Regions from separate parts of the Salmonella sp. GDC200615 genome, predicted to be linked through region 1. Evidence: predicted binding sites of a transcription regulator. Region 1 holds the regulator's gene; each other region holds the start of a gene.

Evidence for each region. Region 1 encodes CRP, which controls carbon source genes, mostly activating them, when cyclic AMP is high. Its sites were predicted from a motif close to ATGTGANNNNNNTCACAT; they were not measured.
Region 2: the regulator CRP is predicted to act here: its motif matches at 3,668-3,685, upstream of bhsA (multiple stress resistance protein BhsA).
Region 3: the regulator CRP is predicted to act here: its motif matches at 3,495-3,512, upstream of ACQ29O_RS06575 (YfcZ/YiiS family protein).
Region 4: the regulator CRP is predicted to act here: its motif matches at 3,160-3,177, upstream of garD (galactarate dehydratase).

Annotation. Positions count from the first base shown of each region.
Region 1 covers NZ_CP192247.1:415,184-420,270, reverse strand. Annotated here, with positions in the region: gene ACQ29O_RS01875 (hydrolase) at 43-1,110, shown strand; gene ACQ29O_RS01870 (YheU family protein) at 1,107-1,325, shown strand; gene ACQ29O_RS01865 (phosphoribulokinase) at 1,376-2,245, shown strand; gene ACQ29O_RS01860 (OsmC family protein) at 2,341-2,745, opposite strand; gene crp (cAMP-activated global transcriptional regulator CRP) at 3,053-3,685, shown strand; gene ACQ29O_RS01850 (YccS/YhfK family putative transporter) at 3,734-5,087, shown strand, end outside.
Region 2 covers NZ_CP192247.1:1,929,131-1,934,217, forward strand. Annotated here, with positions in the region: gene ycfP (alpha/beta hydrolase YcfP) at 1-526, shown strand, start outside; gene ndh (NADH-quinone dehydrogenase) at 781-2,085, shown strand; gene ACQ29O_RS09115 (glycine zipper 2TM domain-containing protein) at 2,264-2,803, shown strand; gene comR (TetR family copper-responsive transcriptional repressor ComR) at 2,877-3,512, opposite strand; gene bhsA (multiple stress resistance protein BhsA) at 3,754-4,011, shown strand; gene ldtC (L,D-transpeptidase LdtC) at 4,108-5,073, opposite strand.
Region 3 covers NZ_CP192247.1:1,416,527-1,421,613, forward strand. Annotated here, with positions in the region: gene ACQ29O_RS06560 (formate/nitrite transporter family protein) at 1-834, opposite strand, end outside; gene mlaA (phospholipid-binding lipoprotein MlaA) at 1,123-1,878, shown strand; gene fadL (long-chain fatty acid transporter FadL) at 1,939-3,246, opposite strand; gene ACQ29O_RS06575 (YfcZ/YiiS family protein) at 3,617-3,901, shown strand; gene fadI (acetyl-CoA C-acyltransferase FadI) at 4,079-5,087, shown strand, end outside.
Region 4 covers NZ_CP192247.1:4,158,326-4,163,412, forward strand. Annotated here, with positions in the region: gene garK (glycerate 2-kinase) at 1-997, opposite strand, end outside; gene garR (2-hydroxy-3-oxopropionate reductase) at 1,095-1,985, opposite strand; gene garL (2-dehydro-3-deoxyglucarate aldolase) at 2,011-2,781, opposite strand; gene garD (galactarate dehydratase) at 3,311-4,882, shown strand.

The DNA of each region.
Region 1 (5,087 bases):
CAATTGAACGTAAAATCACATATTGACTAATCTGTGAACCTTATGCGCGGTATAGTATTGTTTCCAATTATCAATTGTTCTGGTGCTATGGTTGAGATCACGTCCACAGAAATGACCCCGCCTGTCAATGACTCGCATGAATTTATTCCCATGCGTGGCATTCGTAATCGCCATTTACAAACTATGCTGCCGCGCTTAATCCGCCGCAAAGTGAAGTTCAACGCCCACTGGCAGCGGCTGGAGCTACCAGACGGCGATTTTGTCGATCTGGCATGGAGCGAAGAACCGCAACAGGCAAAGCATAAACCGCGGCTGGTGGTCTTTCACGGTCTGGAAGGCAGCCTGAACAGCCCCTATGCCCACGGGCTGATTGAGGCGGCGCAAAAGCGCGGCTGGCTGGGCGTGGTGATGCACTTTCGCGGCTGTAGCGGCGAACCCAACCGTCTGAATCGTATTTACCACTCCGGTGAAACGGAGGACGGAGCCTGGTTTTTACGCTGGCTACAGCGGGAGTTCGGCGCCGTTCCGACAGCCGCCGTGGGCTATTCGCTCGGCGGTAATATGCTGGCGTGCCTGCTGGCGAAAGAAGGCCGCGATATTCCCATCGAGGCGGCGGTAATTGTTTCTGCACCTTTCGTTCTCGAAGCCTGTAGCTACCACATGGACAAAGGGTTTTCCCGCGTCTATCAGCGTTATTTGCTTAATCTGTTAAAAGCGAATGCGTCACGCAAGCTGGCGGCGTACCCCGGGTCGCTGCCGGTGAATCTGGCGCAACTGAAATCAATGCGCCGTATTCGCGAGTTTGACGACCTGATCACCGCGAAAATTCACGGCTTTGCCGACGCCATCGACTACTATCGTCAGTGTAGCGCCATGCCGTTGCTTAACCAGATTGCTAAACCGACGCTGATTATTCACGCTAAAGACGATCCGTTTATGGATCATCATGTGATCCCTAAAGCGGAAGATCTGCCCCCGCAGGTGGAGTATCAGCTAACTGAGCATGGCGGACACGTAGGATTTATCGGCGGTACGCCGCTGCGCCCTGAAATGTGGCTGGAACGCCGAATTCCTGACTGGCTGACAACGTACCTGGAGGCGTCATCATGATCATTCCCTGGCAGGGGCTCGCCCCCGACACGCTGGACAACCTGATCGAAAGCTTTGTGTTGCGCGAAGGCACCGATTATGGTGAACATGAACGTTCGCTTGAACAAAAAGTCGCTGACGTAAAACTCCAACTGCAATCCGGCGAGGCCGTGCTGGTATGGTCTGAATTACATGAAACGGTCAATATTATGCCGAAAAAGCAGTTTCGCGAATAAAACGCCTTTGCCGACAATACATTATTCTAAAGCTCAATCATGGAGTTGCCATGTCAGCCAAACATCCGGTGATAGCAGTAACAGGGTCAAGCGGCGCGGGGACCACCACCACCAGCCTCGCGTTTCGTAAAATTTTCGCGCAGTTAAATCTGCACGCCGCCGAGGTGGAAGGCGACAGTTTTCATCGTTACACCCGCCCGGAAATGGATATGGCGATCCGCAAAGCGCGTGACGCCGGGCGGCATATCAGCTATTTCGGGCCTGAAGCCAATGACTTCAGCCTACTGGAACATACCTTTATTGAGTACGGGCAGACGGGTAAAGGCCAGTCGCGTAAATATCTGCATACCTATGATGAAGCCGTACCGTGGAATCAGGTTCCCGGCACGTTTACCCCCTGGCAGCCGCTTCCCGAACCGACCGATGTGCTGTTTTATGAAGGACTGCACGGCGGCGTCGTCACCCCGCAACATGATGTCGCGCGTCATGTTGATCTGTTGGTTGGCGTGGTGCCTATCGTCAACCTCGAGTGGATTCAGAAACTGATTCGCGACACCAGCGAGCGCGGACACTCCCGTGAAGCGGTGATGGATTCCGTGGTGCGTTCCATGGACGACTACATCAATTACATTACGCCGCAGTTCTCGCGTACCCATATCAACTTCCAGCGCGTACCGACCGTCGACACGTCCAATCCGTTCGCCGCAAAGGGTATTCCCTCGCTGGATGAGAGTTTTGTGGTGATCCATTTCCGCAATCTGGAAGGGATCGATTTTCCCTGGCTCCTAGCGATGCTCCAGGGCTCGTTCATTTCTCACATTAATACATTAGTGGTGCCGGGCGGCAAAATGGGGCTGGCGATGGAGCTGATTATGTTGCCGCTGGTGCAGCGATTAATGGAAGGCAAAAAAATCGAATAACCGTGGTGAAATGCCCGATGGCGCTACGCTTATCGGGCCTACGAGATAAAAACGGGTAGGCCGGATAAAGCCACGCCGCCATCCGGCATCACATGTTACGCCGCAATCACTTCATACGAATGGGTAATATTGACCGCTTTTTCCAGCATTAGCGCCACCGAGCAATATTTTTCCGCGGAGAGATCGACAGCGCGCGCGACGGCAGCCTCTTTCAGATCGCTGCCGGTAACGATAAAATGCAGATTAATGTGCGTAAACAGGCGCGGCGCGTCTTCCCGGCGCTCGGATGTCAGCTTCACTTCGCAGTTGGTGACATTCTGACGGCCCTTTTGCAGGATTGATACCACATCAATAGCGCTACATCCGCCAGCCGCCATTAATACCATCTCCATCGGACTCGGCGCTTTGTCACCGGAGTTACCATCCATTAAAATCTGGTGGCCGGAGGAGGACTCTCCGAGGAACGTGAGCCCTTCAACCCACTTTACACGCGCTTGCATATTTCGTAACTCCAATGTTTCAATTTTCCTGAAAGATTACGCGCATACAACAAAAGTCGCAATGGAAGGCGACCTGGGTCATGCTGAAGCGAGACACCAAGAGACACACGGCGAAAGCTATGCTAAAACAGACAAGATGCTACAGTAATACATTGACGTACTGCATGTATGCAGAGGACATCACATTACAGGCTACAATCTATTTTCGTAGCCCCCTTCCCAGGTAGCGGGAAGTATATTTTTGCAACCCCAGAGACAGTGCCGTTTTCTGGCTCTGGAGACAGCTTATAACAGAGGATAACCGCGCATGGTGCTTGGCAAACCGCAAACAGACCCGACTCTTGAATGGTTCTTGTCTCATTGCCACATTCATAAGTACCCGTCAAAGAGCACGCTGATTCACCAGGGTGAAAAAGCAGAAACGCTGTACTACATCGTTAAAGGCTCCGTGGCAGTGCTGATCAAAGATGAAGAAGGGAAAGAAATGATCCTTTCTTATCTGAATCAGGGTGATTTTATTGGTGAACTGGGCCTGTTTGAAGAAGGCCAGGAACGCAGCGCCTGGGTACGTGCGAAAACCGCATGTGAGGTCGCTGAAATTTCCTACAAAAAATTTCGCCAATTAATCCAGGTCAACCCGGATATTCTGATGCGCCTCTCTTCCCAGATGGCTCGTCGCTTACAAGTCACCTCTGAAAAAGTAGGTAACCTCGCCTTCCTTGACGTCACCGGGCGTATCGCTCAGACGCTGCTGAATCTGGCGAAACAGCCCGATGCCATGACGCACCCGGATGGGATGCAGATCAAAATCACCCGTCAGGAAATCGGCCAGATCGTCGGCTGCTCCCGCGAAACCGTTGGTCGTATTTTGAAAATGCTGGAAGATCAAAACCTGATCTCCGCGCATGGCAAGACCATCGTCGTCTACGGCACCCGTTAATTCCGTCAGAATGGCGCGTTTTATCATGCGCCATTTTTGTTTGCATCGATGTGGCGAAGACTGATTTATCACCCAGAGATTAATTACGCACTACGGCAAACGCTGGTGCTGTGTCTGCCTGTGGCTGTCGGTTTATTGATAGGCCAGCTACACCTGGGCTTGCTTTTCTCTCTCGTTCCCGCCTGCTGCAACATTGCAGGTCTGGATACCCCGCACAAACGTTTTTTTAAACGCCTGATCATCGGCGCGTCGCTGTTCGCCGGATGCAGTCTGGTAACGCAACTTCTGCTGGCGGAATCCATCCCCCTGCCGTTGATCCTGACCGGGCTCACGCTGGTGCTTGGCGTGACGGCGGAAATTAGCCCGCTTCACGCGCGGTTACTGCCAGCGTCGCTGATTGCCGCCATCTTTACCCTGAGTCTTGCAGGATACATGCCCGTCTGGGAGCCGCTGCTCATTTATGCGCTGGGCACGCTATGGTACGGCGTGTTTAACTGGTTTTGGTTCTGGCTATGGCGCGAACAGCCGCTGCGCGAGTCATTGAGTTTGTTATACCGTGAACTGGCCGATTATTGCGAAGCGAAATACAGCCTGCTCACCCAACATATCGATCCGGAAAAAGCGCTGCCTCCCCTGCTGATACGCCAGCAAAAAGCGGTCGATCTCATTACCCAGTGTTACCAACAGATGCATATGCTTTCGGCGCACAACAATAATGATTACAAGCGCCTGTTACGGGCTTTTCAGGAAGCGATGGATTTGCAGGAGCACATCTCCGTCAGCTTGCATCAGCCGGAAGAGGTACAGAAACTGGTAGAACGCAGCCATGCGGAAGAGGTGATTCGCTGGAATGCGCAAACGGTCGCCGCCCGTCTGCGCGTGCTGGCGGATGACATTCTTTATCATCGTCTGCCGACGCGCTTCTCCATGGAAAAACAGATTGGCGCTCTGGAGAAAATCGCCAATCAGCATCCTGAAAATCCGGTAGGCCAGTTCTGCTATTGGCACTTCAGTCGAATCGCCCGTGTGCTGCGTACTCAGCGGCCGCTGTACGCCCGCGACCTGATGGCCGATAAACAGCGTCGTTTGCCGCTACTTCCGGCGCTGAAAAATTATATGTCTCTTAAATCACCGGCGCTACGCAACGCCGGACGCATCAGCGTGATGATGAGCATCGCCAGTCTGATGGGCAGTGCGTTGCACCTGCCTAAACCGTACTGGATACTCATGACGGTGCTGTTTGTCACCCAAAACGGCTATGGCGCGACGCGCGTACGTATTCTGCACCGTTCAGTCGGAACGCTGGTCGGCCTGGTGATTGCCGGCGTCACGCTGCACTTACATATTCCCGAAAGCATTACGCTGGCGGTCATGCTGGTACTAACGCTGGCAAGTTATCTGA
Region 2 (5,087 bases), 1.5 Mb from region 1:
CGGTTTTGATTCAAATAGTCCGGGCAACCATGAAAAAGTGTTGCAATTACAGTTTATCGACCCGGATGTTCGGCTGGTAAGCTACAGTACGCGGCATCCTAAGCACGATATGCAGCATCTGCTGAAAGAAGTGGACAAAATGTTGCAGTTGAATGTGGACGAGCGCCCTTTAATCTGTGGCGTGGGGCTGGGCGGTTACTGGGCGGAGCGGATTGGCTTTTTGTGCGATATCCGTCAGGTGGTTTTTAACCCGAACCTGTTCCCCTATGAAAACATGGAGGGGAAAATCGATCGCCCGGAAGAATATGCGGACATCGCTACAAAGTGCGTGACCAACTTTCGCGAAAAAAATCGCGATCGCTGTCTGGTGATCCTCTCGCGTCATGACGAAGCGCTGGACAGCCAACGCTCAGCGCAAGCGCTTCACCCGTATTATGAAATTGTGTGGGATGAGGAACAGACTCACAAATTCAAAAATATTTCGCCGCATTTGCAACGTATCAAAGCGTTTAAAACGCTGGGATAACGCCATCCGGCAATATGGCGTTATCAGTGACCGGATAACCAGCCTTGCGGCTGGTTTTTTTATGCTCAATTCTCGCAAACTGTCTATCTTTTCAGCATGAAAACTTGATGCACATCAATTTTGGTATGACCAATGCACCGTTCATGCTATTCTCATATCAGAAGCTTATTCTCATTAACGTAACTTGTTGTTAATTAAAGGCTATACTAATAACTTTTAATTAACAATTGGTTAATAAATTTAAGGGGGTCACGTTGACTACACCATTAAAAAAGATCGTGATTGTCGGCGGCGGCGCTGGCGGGCTGGAAATGGCGACGCAGTTAGGCCATAAACTGGGGCGCAAGAAAAAAGCGAAAATCACGCTGGTAGACAGAAATCACAGCCATCTGTGGAAACCATTGCTGCACGAAGTGGCGACTGGCTCTCTGGACGAAGGCGTGGATGCGCTGAGCTATCTGGCTCATGCGCGTAATCATGGTTTCCAGTTCCAGCTGGGGTCGGTGATGGATATCGATCGCGAAGCGAAGACCATCACCATTGCCGAGTTGCGTGATGAAAAGGGCGAACTGCTGGTGCCGGAGCGCAAAATCGCGTATGACACGCTGGTGATGGCGCTGGGCAGCACCTCTAATGATTTCAACACGCCGGGCGTGAAAGAGCACTGTATCTTCCTCGATAACCCGCATCAGGCGCGCCGTTTTCACCAGGAGATGCTGAACCTGTTCCTCAAGTATTCGGCTAATCTGGGCGCGAACGGTAAGGTCAATATCGCCATCGTTGGCGGCGGTGCGACGGGGGTTGAGCTGTCGGCTGAACTGCATAATGCGGTAAAACAGCTGCATAGCTATGGTTATAAGGGGCTGACCAACGACGCGCTGAACGTGACGTTGGTTGAGGCTGGCGAGCGTATTCTGCCTGCGTTGCCGCCGCGTATCTCCAGCGCCGCGCATAATGAACTGACCAAACTGGGCGTTCGCGTGCTGACGCAAACTATGGTCACCAGCGCCGACGAAGGCGGTCTGCATACGAAAGAAGGTGAATATATTCAGGCCGATCTGATGGTGTGGGCGGCGGGTATCAAAGCGCCAGATTTTATGAAAGAGATTGGTGGTCTGGAAACGAACCGCATTAACCAACTGGTGGTGGAACCGACGCTGCAAACCACGCGCGATCCTGATATTTATGCGATTGGCGACTGCGCTTCCTGCGCACGTCCGGAGGGAGGTTTTGTGCCGCCTCGCGCTCAGGCGGCGCATCAGATGGCTACCTGCGCGATGAATAACATTCTGGCGCAGATGAATGGCAAACCGCTGAAAGCTTACCAGTATAAAGATCATGGATCGCTGGTCTCTCTGTCCAACTTCTCTACCGTGGGTAGTCTGATGGGGAACCTGACCCGCGGTTCAATGATGATTGAAGGACGTATCGCCCGCTTCGTGTATATCTCGCTATACCGTATGCACCAGATAGCGCTGCATGGATACTTTAAAACCGGCCTGATGATGCTGGTGGGCAGTATTAACCGCGTCATTCGTCCGCGTCTGAAACTGCATTAATTTCTCTGCGCCTCACCGGCTGCTCGCGCCGGTGAGCGCTTCTCCATCTCTTGCTTCGGAGTTGTCCGAATCCTTCAGCTTTACCGCCTCATCCCGCATTTTTCATCCTCATTCCGATTGGCTTTGTTCGCATACTGGTTGCAAAATTGTTACCAATAGCAACGAAGGAGGAGCTCCCGTGAATAAATCAATGTTGGCGGGTATAGGGATTGGCGTAGCGGCTGCGCTGGGTGTGGCGGCAGTGGCCAGTCTCAACGTATTTGATCGTAGTCCGCAATATGCGCAGGTGATATCGGCTAAACCGATTAAAGAGACGGTAAAAACGCCGCGTCAGGAGTGCCGTAATGTCACGGTCACGCATCGCAGACCGGTTCAGGACGAAAACCGTATTGCCGGCTCGGTGCTTGGCGCAGTAGCAGGCGGCGTGATTGGACATCAATTTGGCGGCGGTCGTGGTAAAGATGTGGCGACGGTCGTCGGGGCGCTGGGCGGCGGTTATGCTGGCAATCAAATCCAGGGGTCAATGCAGGAAAGTGATACTTACACTACCACGCAGCAACGCTGTAAGACGGTGTATGACAAATCTGAAAAGATGCTTGGCTACGACGTGACCTACAAAATTGGCGATCAGCAGGGCAAAATCCGCATGGATAAAGACCCCGGAACGCAAATTCCCCTCGACGGCAATGGCCAACTGGTTCTGAATAACAAAGCATAAAAAAGCTGTACTCTGCAAGTTAGCCCCTCATTCGCTCAGGCTGAGGGGCTTTTTTTATCCGAAGCCGCGTCGTTCAGGACTTAAGTAGTTCAGGCCAGATGCGCAGAGTCGTACGCATAATTTGCATCAGTTGTTCGAAGGTGGCTCCTTCACGGGCGCTGATCGACATTCCCTGTAAAATACAGTTTATATATTCCGCGAGCGCCTGCGGGTTACAGTGCGCCGGAATTTCACCGCGCTCCTGACGTTGGCGCAGAAACTGGATGAGCGTCTGTTCCTGCATGGCGTGGCGTGATTTTACCGTGCGGGCGATATCGCGCGAGGAGGCGGCGAGGGTGGCGGACGTATTAATCATAAAGCAGCCAGCCGGCGTGTCTGTACTGGTAAAGCAGGCGGCAATTTCTGTGAAGTAATCTTCCAGCGCCGATTCCACGCTTTTCTCTTCACAAAAGAGCTGGGCTTCGTGCTTTGAGGCAAAGCGAGTGATGTAGCGATCCAGGACAGCGCGAAATAATCCTTCTTTATTAGTGAATTCCGCATAGAGAGTAGGCGCTTTCGCCCCGGTAGCCTCTACGAGATCGGCAAGCGAAGTTGCTTCATAGCCGTGCTGCCAGAAGAGAGTCATGGCCTTATCAAGCGCGGCTTCCCTGTCGAACACTTTTGGTCGGCCACGGCTTTTCTTCGCGCAACTCGTGGTATCCGTTGTCATGATGCCGTTGTACCTGTTTAAAGAGCGGTCTCTCTATTATAAAAACAAACCACTTCTGGCTCCAGAGTATTCATTAGAAAAATAAATCAATTCTATTCACATGAAAAATAACATCTTTATAAATTATATAACGATCATTATAAAAAGAAGTTGACGTGTGATGTAGATCACATCTATGATTAATTTATCGATCGTTAAGTTAATGCTTACGACACCCATTCATCTGCTAAAGGTCATCACTATGAAAAACGTAAAAAACCTCATCGCTGCTGCCGTACTGAGTTCGCTCTCATTCGCCAGCTTCGCCGCCGTTGAAGTTCAGGCAACGCCAGAAGGTCAACAGAAGTTCGGTACCATTTCCGCGAATGGCGGCACGAATCTGGGCTCGCTGGAAGATCAGCTGGCGCAAAAAGCGCAGGAGATGGGGGCGAAGTCTTTCCGTATTACCTCTGTTACCGGCCCGAATACCCTTCACGGTACGGCGGTAATCTATAAGTAAGCATTAACCCTCATTAATGCCGCTGCGATTGCCACAATAAAAAAAGAAAGCCTCGCGATGCATCGCGAGGCTTTTTTGTCGGTCAGCTATTCACGTTTACAGCGACTGCGGTTTCGCCTCTGCTTGACGGGTTACATCCACCGGCATTCCGGAACGCACTTCCATAACATGTTCCATCACCGCAGCATCGGTCTGCGGCGCGTCCTTAAAGGCCTGCATCGGGCCATTCAGCACAATCGGCAGCACCTGCGGATCGTCGCCTATATTTTTAGACAGCGGCTGATGAACTTCCACCAGTCGCACGCCGCCTGGCTCCACCGAGGCTTTAATCGGCGTATTGATAATATTCACTTTGGTTCCCGGCGTGACCTGACGGAACAATGTCTCTATATCACCGTCGCGCAGACGGATACAGCCGGAACTGACGCGCATACCAATGCCAAAATCGGCATTCGTGCCATGTAACAGATAGACGCCGCCGTAGGCCGCTAAACGAATCGCGTGATGCCCCATTGGGTTATCGGGACCGGCAGGCACCACGGCGGGGAGATCGATGCCTTGCGCTTTATAACGTGCGCGAATATTGGCGGTCGGCGTCCAGGTTGGATTGGCGCGTTTATCCGAAATGGTCGTCACCATCGTTGGCGTCAGGGTATCGCCGCCCAGTTGGCCAATCCCGATAGGGTAGACCGTGACCGTATTTTTCCCCGGTTGATAATAGTAAAGCCGTAATTCCGCGAGGTTAATGACAATCCCTTCACGTGGCGCGTCCGGTAGCAGCGTTTGCAGCGGAATCGTCAGCACGCTGCCTGCGCGTGGCACGTAAGGATCAATGCCGGGGTTGGCCTGTAACAGGGCTAAAAAGCCCACGTTATATTTTTTGGCGATCGCCTCCAGCGAGCCGCCGTCGTCTTCAACGACATGGAATTTATTTTCTCCCACCAGTCGACTGCCGGGGGGCGGAAGAGGCCACGTATTCGCCTGCGCGGGAAGGGCAAGCATGATGGTCGCGGTAAGCGCAAACAACGCCCACCAGCGAGAGAGTCGCGTATTGTTGAACATTATAATAAGCCCAT
Region 3 (5,087 bases), 1.0 Mb from region 1:
CATCAATGCGAAAATAAAAGTGCCGCCGCAGATATTTCCGGCAAGTGTGGGAAGGGCGAAGGGCCAGAGAAAGTCGCTCCAGGGCAGCGTGCCGTTGAAAACCAAATACAAAATTTCAACGGAACCGACGACAATATGGGTGGTATCGCCCAGCGCGATAAGCCAGGTCATCAAAATAATGACCACAATCTTTGCCCCGCCTGCTGCAGGAAACATCCATACCATTGTGGCGATGATCCAGCCAGAGATAATCGCGTTGGCAAACATCTCCGTTGGGCTATTTTTCATGACCTCCATACCAATTTTGACAAAGGCGTCGCGGGTCTCTTCATCAAATATAGGCATATATTCAAATGCCCACGCCGCAACCCCGGTGCCAATAAGGTTGCCCAATAAGACTACGCCCCACAAGCGCATCAGCAGGCCAACGTTACTCAGAGTGGGATTTTGCATTACCGGCAACACGGCGGTAACGGTATTTTCAGTAAATAATTGCTGGCGGGCCATGATGACAATGATAAAACCAAAGGTATAGCCGAGATTTTCCAGTAAAAAGCCGCCGGGAACGCCTTCAAGCTGCACGTGGAAAATCCCTTTCGCCAGGAGTGATGCCCCCATAGAAAGTCCTGCGGCAATGGCTGACCAGAGCAAAGCCATCGCATCGCGTTCCATCTCTTTTTCACCATCCTGGCGAATATGTTCATGAATCGCCATGGCGCGGGAAGGAAGACGATCTTCATCCACTTCAATCTCTTTACCGCTTTGTTTTTCTTCGCTTTCAACTTCCAGGTCACTGCTTTGCCGGTTAATTTTATCGTCGTTAAGGCTATCCATGATGATCTCTGCTGATTAACACATATTAATAAAGCGTAGCGGTTTTTCATTTACCCAGGCCGGGGCATTCTCCGAAAAAATAAAAATGATCACGCTCGTTTTTATCTGTTTCGTTAGAATAGGGCCGTCACGTTGTTGCGTTACCAGGCTATGCTCAAAGCAATGAGATCGCGCATATAGACATCGTTTGACGTGCTGTTAAAATCGCTCACACCTAAACAGGCGGATACGGTAGCGTTCCGTCATGGATGGCAATCAGCGATAGCCATAATTCACAGGGAGACATCTATGAAGCTTCGCCTGTCGGCGCTGGCGCTGGGAACCACACTGCTGGTCGGGTGTGCGAGTTCCGGTACAGAACAGCAGGGGCGTTCAGACCCATTTGAAGGGTTTAACCGCACCATGTACAACTTCAACTTTAATGTGCTGGACCCGTATGTTGTTCGGCCGGTCGCGGTCGCCTGGCGTGATTATGTTCCACAGCCTGCGCGTAACGGTTTAAGTAATTTCACCGGCAACCTCGAAGAACCGGCGATCATGGTGAACTATTTCCTGCAGGGCGATCCTTATCAGGGTATGGTGCATTTCACCCGTTTCTTCCTGAACACCTTATTAGGGATGGGCGGATTTATTGACGTCGCGGGAATGGCGAATCCTAAGCTGCAGCGCGTTGAACCGCATCGCTTTGGCAGTACGCTGGGCCATTATGGCGTGGGGTATGGGCCTTATATGCAACTTCCGTTCTACGGCAGCTTCACGCTGCGTGAAGATGGCGGGGATATGGCGGATACCTTGTATCCGGTGCTCTCGTGGTTGACCTGGCCAATGTCCATAGGAAAATGGACTATCGAAGGGATAGAAACCCGCGCGCAGTTGCTGGACTCCGATGGTTTGCTGCGCCAGTCTTCCGATCCTTATATTATGGTGCGTGAGGCGTACTTCCAGCGTCATGACTTTATCGCCAATGGCGGAAAACTCAAGCCGCAGGAAAACCCGAACGCGCAGGCGATTCAGGACGAACTCAAAGAGATCGACTCGGAATAAACGGCAGTAAATAAAAAGGTGAGCGCAATGCTCACCTTTTTGATCCGTTTCAGAAAGAGATTAGAACGCGTAGTTAAAGTTAGTACCGAACAGCCAGGCTTTCCCTTCAGATTCAAACTGATAAGGGCCTTCATTAATTTTCACGCTCTGACCATGCATATAAGAGACGCCAACGTCGACAGACGCATCTTTATTAAAGGCGTAAGTCGTACCGGCGCTCAGCCAGAAACGGTCCTGGTCCGGAATAGAGATAGAACGGTTTTGCGCTGGTACCGGGCTGTCATCGAAGGCGATACCGGTACGTAACGTCCAGTTGTCATCGTAGTAATAGGTGGTACCCAACGCAATGCGATAAGCGTCTTTAAAGCCTTCATGCTTCTCAAAGAGCGTATCGCCGGCGGTCGATTTTGCCTTCAATTCCTGGAACTGGCTCCAGCTGGTATAGGCCAGGCTATAGTGGATGGCCCACTGTGGCGCCACACGGTTATAACCGGACACTTCCCACATTTCCGGCAGATTCAGCGTCAGGTAGCCTGACTGCGTCGCGCCGCCGGTTGCCGTTGGGATAGGCAGGTTAAATCGGTTTATAGCGATGGGAAGATCGCTGCTGTAGTTGCCTTTAAAGTCAATTTTGACTTCCGAGCGGTAGGTCAGCGCGTAGCGGTTATTTTTATCCAGTTCATAAAGGATACCGGCATTCCAGCCAAAGCCCCACTTATTACCGTTCAGGTGGGCAATCTTGGTGTCGCTGGGAATCTGACCCGCGACCGGCGCCAGCGCCGGATTCTGTGCCGCGACCAACTGGCCTAAATCGCCCGCAAAACGTTCGATTTTCGCACGCGCGTATACCGCATCAAAGCCAAGGCCGAAGCTCCAGGCCTCATTTAAGCGATAAGCGCCGCTTAAATTCAGGTTCATGGTTTCAAGATCGGTCGTACCGCCAACCGAGCCGCCGGCGTATGTGTCGTTAAACTCTGTCGCCAGACCATAGTTAGAGGTAATAGAAGCCCCCCAGCCAAACTGATCGTTAATCGGGGCGACAAAATGGACGTTCGGCACCCAGGCCGTCGGCGCGATGTTATCCGCATCTAACGTCCGACGAGATGGCGATGTCCCGCTAATATTAACATCAGGATCAATATAAACCGCGCCCGCTGAAAACGTCGGGCGGTCAAACATGGTAATTAACCCCGGGTTGCGGCTAACGTTACCCGCATCATCTGCGATTGCGCCTTCACCCGAATAGGCCCGGCCAAGGCCAGAGGAAGAAAATTCGTTTAACTGAAAGCCTGCAGACCAGGCCTGGGTGGAGATGATTGCCACTGCGACTGCGAGAGCAGACTTTGTAAACAGGGTTTTCTGGCTCATGACCATAACCTCATTGATTATTTTTATACAAACTATGTTACATGCTGTAACAGGAGCGCGAAGTGTAGGGTCTGCGGTACGACTTAGAAATCAGACCAGTGGCGAGAGTATAGGTCTGACCAGCTAGAATGTTGCAAGTATGTTTATAAGTTTTTTCAATTGTGATCTTAGAAACGAGATCTGGCTGGCAAAATCGGCGGGCTTAACGGTCACCCGATCGCGCGATTTTTGTTTTAGATCATTTTTAAGTGTGATTTCGGTCACTTAACGCGTTTCCCACCATTAACGACTGGAGAGGCGAATGCCGGGAGCGTAAAATATCCCCATCGTTTATCTGGCACCCTGGGTGCAAATACAGAGGAAATCTACAATGAGTAAATGCAGTGCTGATGAAACCCCGGTTTGCTGCTGTATGGATGTTGGAACCATCATGGACAACTCCGATTGCACCGCGTCATACAGCCGCGTATTCGCTACCCGCGCAGAGGCTGAAGGGACGCTGGCGGCGTTAACCGAAAAAGCGCGTAGCGTGGAGTCTGAGCCTTGCCAAATTACGCCAACCTTTACCGAGGAATCCGAAGGCGTTCGTCTGGATATTGATTTTGTTTTCGCCTGCGAAGCAGAAACGCTGATCTTCCAGCTCGGCCTGCGTTAATCCGTTCATTCACGACGCCTCCGTCATCATCTGGCGGAGGCGTTTTCTTTTTTTGTCGTTTCCCTTCACTGTGCCTTAGCTCCCACTTTCTTTTCTCTCTGCTTGGCTAAATGTAAAAAATTGGTTAAGACTGTGATCAGGTCAGACCACTAATTTATTTTTTTACAGGGGAGTACTATGCGTCAGGCTTTACCGTTGGTCACCCGTCAGGGCGATCGCATTGCTATTGTCAGTGGGTTACGAACCCCCTTCGCTCGTCAGGCCACTGCATTTCATGGTATTCCCGCTGTTGATCTCGGCAAGATGGTGGTAGGCGAGCTGCTGGCGCGCAGTGAAATTCCAGCCGATGCCATTGAGCAACTGGTTTTTGGTCAGGTAGTACAAATGCCGGAAGCCCCCAATATTGCGCGCGAAATTGTGCTGGGTACGGGAATGAATGTTCATACCGATGCCTATAGCGTAAGCCGCGCCTGCGCCACCAGTTTTCAGGCGGTAGCGAATGTGGCGGAAAGCCTGATGGCCGGCACGATACGCGCGGGTATCGCTGGCGGCGCAGATTCGTCGTCGGTACTGCCAATAGGCGTGAGTAAAGCCCTGGCGCGGGTACTGGTTGATGTCAATAAAGCCCGGACGACCCGCCAACGGCTGACGCTTTTTTCTCGTCTGCGCTTACGCGACCTGCTGCCCGTGCCTCCCGCCGTTGCTGAGTATTCCACCGGTCTGCGCATGGGCGATACCGCCGAACAGATGGCGAAAACGTATGGTATTACGCGTGAACAGCAGGACGCACTGGCGCATCGTTCACATCAGCGCGCCGCGCAGGCATGGGCGGAGGGTAAACTGGCGGAAGAAGTGATGACGACCTATGTGCCGCCGTATAAAAACCCCTTTGCAGAAGACAACAACATTCGCGGCGCCTCCACGCTGGCGGACTACGCTAAACTGCGTCCCGCTTTTGACCGAAAACATGGCTCCGTAACCGCCGCCAACAGTACACCGCTGACCGACGGCGCTGCCGCCGTTATTATGATGACCGAATCCCGCGCTAAAGAGCTGGGGCTGCGCCCGCTTGGTTATCTGCGCAGCTACGCCTTTACCGCTATTGATGTCTGGCAGGACATGCTATTGGGGCCGGCCTGGTCAACGCCGCTGGCGCTGGAGCGGGCCGGGTTGACGATGGCCGATC
Region 4 (5,087 bases), 910 kb from region 1:
CTATCCCTACATCGTGCGTCAGGCTGCCGGCAATGCCAATCACTGGCTTATGATATTTTTTCGCCACATTCGCGACGCCAATCGGCACTTTACCGCGAATACTTTGGCTATCAATCCGCCCTTCTCCCGTCACCACCAGCGTACAGTCGTGGATATGCTCCTCCAGGTTCAGTGCCGCCGTGACAATTTCGATCCCGCTGCGTAATTCCGCACCGAGAAAAGCCATTAACGCCGCCCCCATACCGCCTGCCGCGCCTGCGCCGGGCGCCGCCTTTACGTCGACATTCAGCGATTTTTTTATGATGTCGGCATAGTGAGCAAGATTTCTGTCCAGCTCAACAATGTTCTCTTCGGTCGCGCCTTTCTGCGGCCCAAAAATTCGTGATGCGCCGTTGTCGCCGATCAGAGGATTAGATACATCGCATGCGACACGAATCGCGCAGAGTTTTAAACGGGGATCGAGCTCTGAAATATCAATGTCGCTTAGACAATGAAGGCTTCCGCCACCGTAACCGATATCCGCGCCGTTTGCATCGCGCAGTTTTGCGCCTAACGCCTGCATCATCCCTGCGCCGCCGTCATTTGTCGCGCTGCCGCCAATGCCGATAATGATATTGCTTGCGCCGCTTTCCAGCGCCTGCAATATCAGCTCCCCCGTTCCCCGCGAGGTAGTAATCAAAGGGTTGCGTTTTTCTGGTGGAACCAGCGCCAGTCCGCTGGCCGCCGCCATTTCAATAAACGCGGTTTTACCATCCCCGGACATTCCCCAGCAGGCTTTCACTTTTTCACCCAACGGCCCGGTCACCCATGCGGTGCGTTCAACGCCCTGCGTCGCGGCAATCATGGCTTCGACCGTTCCTTCGCCGCCATCGGCAACCGGAACAGAGACATATTGCGCATCGGGGAAAATTTCCCGAAATCCTTTTTCTATCGCCTGCGCTACCTCGGCGGCAGAAAGGCTTTCTTTGTAGGAGTCGGGGGCAATTACGATTTTCATAGTGGTAGCCTGTTACTGCACAACGCCGGATGGCGTTTCACTTATCCAGCCTGAAATTCAGGCCCGGATCGCTACACGCCATCCGGGCACAACGTCGTTAGCGAGTGACTTCCACTTTCGCCAGTTTTTCGTAGTAGCACGCCAGCGCGCTATGGTCGTCATTACCGTGTCCATCCGCGCGTAATGCCTGCATCATTTCCATAACGGCGGCGGTCAGCGGGAGCTGCGCGCCAACGCCGTGGGAGGTATCCAGCGCATTCGCCAGATCTTTAATGTGCAGATCGATACGGAAACCTGGCTTAAAGTTTCTGTCCATGACCATCGGCGCTTTCGCATCCAGTACCGTGCTGCCAGCCAGACCGCCGCGAATCGCCTGATAGACCAGATCCGGGTTGACGCCCGCTTTAGTCGCCAGCGTCAGCGCTTCAGACATGGCGGCGATATTCAACGCCACGATCACCTGGTTAGCCAGTTTTGTGACGTTGCCTGCGCCGATATCGCCAGTATGCACCACGGAACCCGCCATCGCTTTCATCAGGTCGTAGTACTTGTCGAAAATGGCTTTATCGCCCCCCACCATCACCGACAACGTGCCATCAATCGCCTTCGGCTCGCCGCCGCTGACCGGCGCATCCAACATCTCAACTCCCTTCGCCTTCAGCGCATCGCTGATTTCACGGCTTGCCAGCGGCGCGATAGAACTCATATCAATCAATACGGTTCCCGGCTTCGCGCCTTCGATGATACCGTTCTCGCCCAGCGCAACCTCTTTCACATGCGGAGAGTTAGGCAGCATCGTGATGATGACGTCACACTGTTCAGCGATCGCCTTCGCCGTAGAGGCCGTTTCCGCGCCTGCGGCAATGACGTCGGCAATCGCTTCAGGATTACGATCGGACACCACCAGCGAATACCCTGCTTTCAGTAAGTTTTTGCTCATGGGCTTACCCATGATGCCTAAGCCAATAAAGCCAACTTTCATCGTCATAGCGTTCTCTCTTTCCATACCAGGATTATTTTTTAAAGGTGTCGGCAAGCTTCTGCGTGCTGGCGCGGAATGCGCCTAAATCGCTGCCAACGGCGACAAAGGTCGCGCCCCATTCCAGATAACGGCGGGCATCCGCCTCTACCGGCGCCAGAATGCCGCACGGTTTACCGTGCGCTTTAGCGCGGGCGAAAATATGTTGAATCGTCTGCTGCACGTCAGGGTGAGAAGCATTGCCGAGATGACCCAGCGCGGCGGCCAAATCGCTTGGGCCGACAAAAATGCCATCAACGCCTTCCGTTGCGGCGATGGCATCAACATTGTCGACACCCAACTGGCTTTCGATTTGAACAATAATGGTGATGTTTTTGTTCGACTGCGCAAAGTAATCAGGCACCGTACCGAACATATTCGCGCGGTGAGAAACGGAGACGCCGCGAATGCCTTCCGGCGGGTAACGCGTCGAGGCGACGGCGCGAGCCGCTTCCTCTTGCGTTTCAACAAAGGGGATCAGGAAATTATAAAACCCAATATCCAGCATCCGTTTGATAATGACCGGTTCATTGGTTGGCACACGTACCACAGGCGCGCTGGCGCTGCCTTTCAATGCCATTAACTGCGGAATTAAGGTGGTCACATCGTTCGGCGCATGTTCGCCATCCAGCACCAGCCAGTCAAATCCCGCCAGACCGAGAACTTCGGTGGTGATTGGGCTTGCCAGTGCAGACCAGCAGCCAATCTGTACCTGTTGCGCCGCCAGCGCCGCTTTAAACTTATTCGGGAAAATAGCGTTATTCATCGCTTATACCTTCGCTTATTTCTTTAATTCTCTACATGTGATGCCGCCACCATAACTTATAGCAACGACAATAAAATGCTTATCTGAAATCAGAATGGGTCTCCGCATTCTATTTCTAATATGGTACACATCCTGTAGCACAATATACCGTTCTGATATCTTTATCGTCTTTTATTATTATCATGGTATTTTCAAATAACTCGTCAGATACACTGAATTCGCCATTCAGTATAAACAGCCTATGGCGGATAATCATTGTGCAAACGCTCATTAAAAAGGGATTATTTAACGCTTATTTTTGAGCATACGCCCATGATACTGGGCGCTAATGCACACATTTACGCTTTACCCGGCCTACATAAAAAATTTCATAATTTGCGGTGATCTGGATCACATTCTTATATTTATACTCCTGTCATTCTTATTTCATTATGCATGAACTTTATTTCTTATATTGAGATTTAACGATTTAACCATAACCAAAATAGATAATCCTATTTCTATCATCCAGGCTGGAGAATGTTGAACAATGGCCAATATCGAAATTCGCCAGGAATCGCCATCGGCGTTTTATATAAAAGTACATGAAACCGATAATGTCGCAATTATTGTTAATGACCACGGTCTTAAAGCCGGAACACGTTTTCCGGATGGCCTGGAACTGACTGAACATATTCCGCAAGGCCATAAAGTTGCTCTGACGGATATCCCCGCTCACGGCGAAATCATCCGTTATGGCGAAGTCATCGGTTATGCGGTACGCGACATCCCGCGCGGAAGCTGGATCGACGAGTCGCTGGTTGAACTGCCAAAAGCGCCGCCGCTGAATACGCTACCGCTGGCGACCAAAGTACCGGAACCGCTGCCGCCGCTGGAAGGCTATACGTTTGAGGGCTATCGTAACGCCGATGGCAGCGTCGGCACCAAAAATCTGCTTGGCATTACCACCAGCGTGCACTGTGTGGCGGGCGTGGTCGATTATGTGGTGAAAGTGATTGAGCGCGATCTCCTGCCCAAATACCCGAATGTCGATGGCGTTGTAGGGCTAAACCATCTGTACGGCTGCGGCGTGGCAATCAACGCGCCGGCGGCGGTCGTGCCGATTCGCACGATTCATAATATCGCGCTCAACCCCAATTTTGGCGGCGAAGTGATGGTGATTGGCCTCGGTTGCGAAAAACTGCAGCCGGAACGGCTGCTGGAAGGCACCGAGGATGTTCCCGCCATAGCCGTTAAAAGCGCCAGTATTGTGCGTTTACAGGACGAGCAGCATGTCGGCTTTAAATCAATGGTCGACGATATTTTGCGGGTCGCCGAACGCCATCTGACGAAACTGAACCAGCGCCAGCGCGAAACCTGCCCGGCCTCCGAGCTGGTCGTCGGGATGCAGTGTGGCGGCAGCGATGCGTTTTCTGGCGTCACGGCAAACCCGGCGGTGGGTTATGCTTCCGATCTGCTGGTACGCTGCGGCGCGACCGTCATGTTCTCGGAGGTCACCGAAGTGCGCGATGCCATTCATCTTCTGACGCCGCGCGCCATCAACGAAGCCGTGGGTAAACGCCTGCTGGATGAAATGGCCTGGTACGATAACTATCTTGATATGGGGAAAACCGATCGCAGCGCTAACCCGTCCCCTGGCAACAAAAAAGGCGGCCTGGCGAACGTCGTGGAAAAAGCGTTGGGCTCTATCGCTAAATCGGGTAAGAGCGCCATTGTCGAAGTATTATCGCCGGGCCAGCGCCCCACCAAACGCGGCCTGATTTACGCCGCGACGCCCGCCAGCGATTTCGTCTGCGGCACGCAGCAGGTCGCTTCCGGCATTACCGTACAGGTCTTTACCACCGGACGCGGCACGCCGTACGGGCTGATGGCGGTGCCGGTCATTAAAATGGCGACGCGTACCGAGCTGGCGAACCGCTGGTATGACTTAATGGATATCAATGCAGGCACCATCGCCACGGGTGAAGAGACAATCGAAGATGTGGGCTGGAAGCTATTTCACTTTATTCTCGATGTCGCCAGCGGCCGGAAAAAGACTTTCTCAGATCAATGGGGATTGCATAACCAGCTGGCAGTGTTTAACCCCGCACCTGTGACCTGATCCAGTCAGTACCCTTCTCCGACCAGGGTATAACCGCATAATCTGTAGACCGGGTAAGCGCCAGCGCTACCCGGTATTTTTTCGCCCTTAGTCTGTAGCCTGAAGTATGTCTGCCCGACATGCTTTTTTTACTCCTGACTTTCGATAACCTCCATTTTATTTCGAAACTTTCATTTATCAGATCAAAATCACAAAAAAACATTCC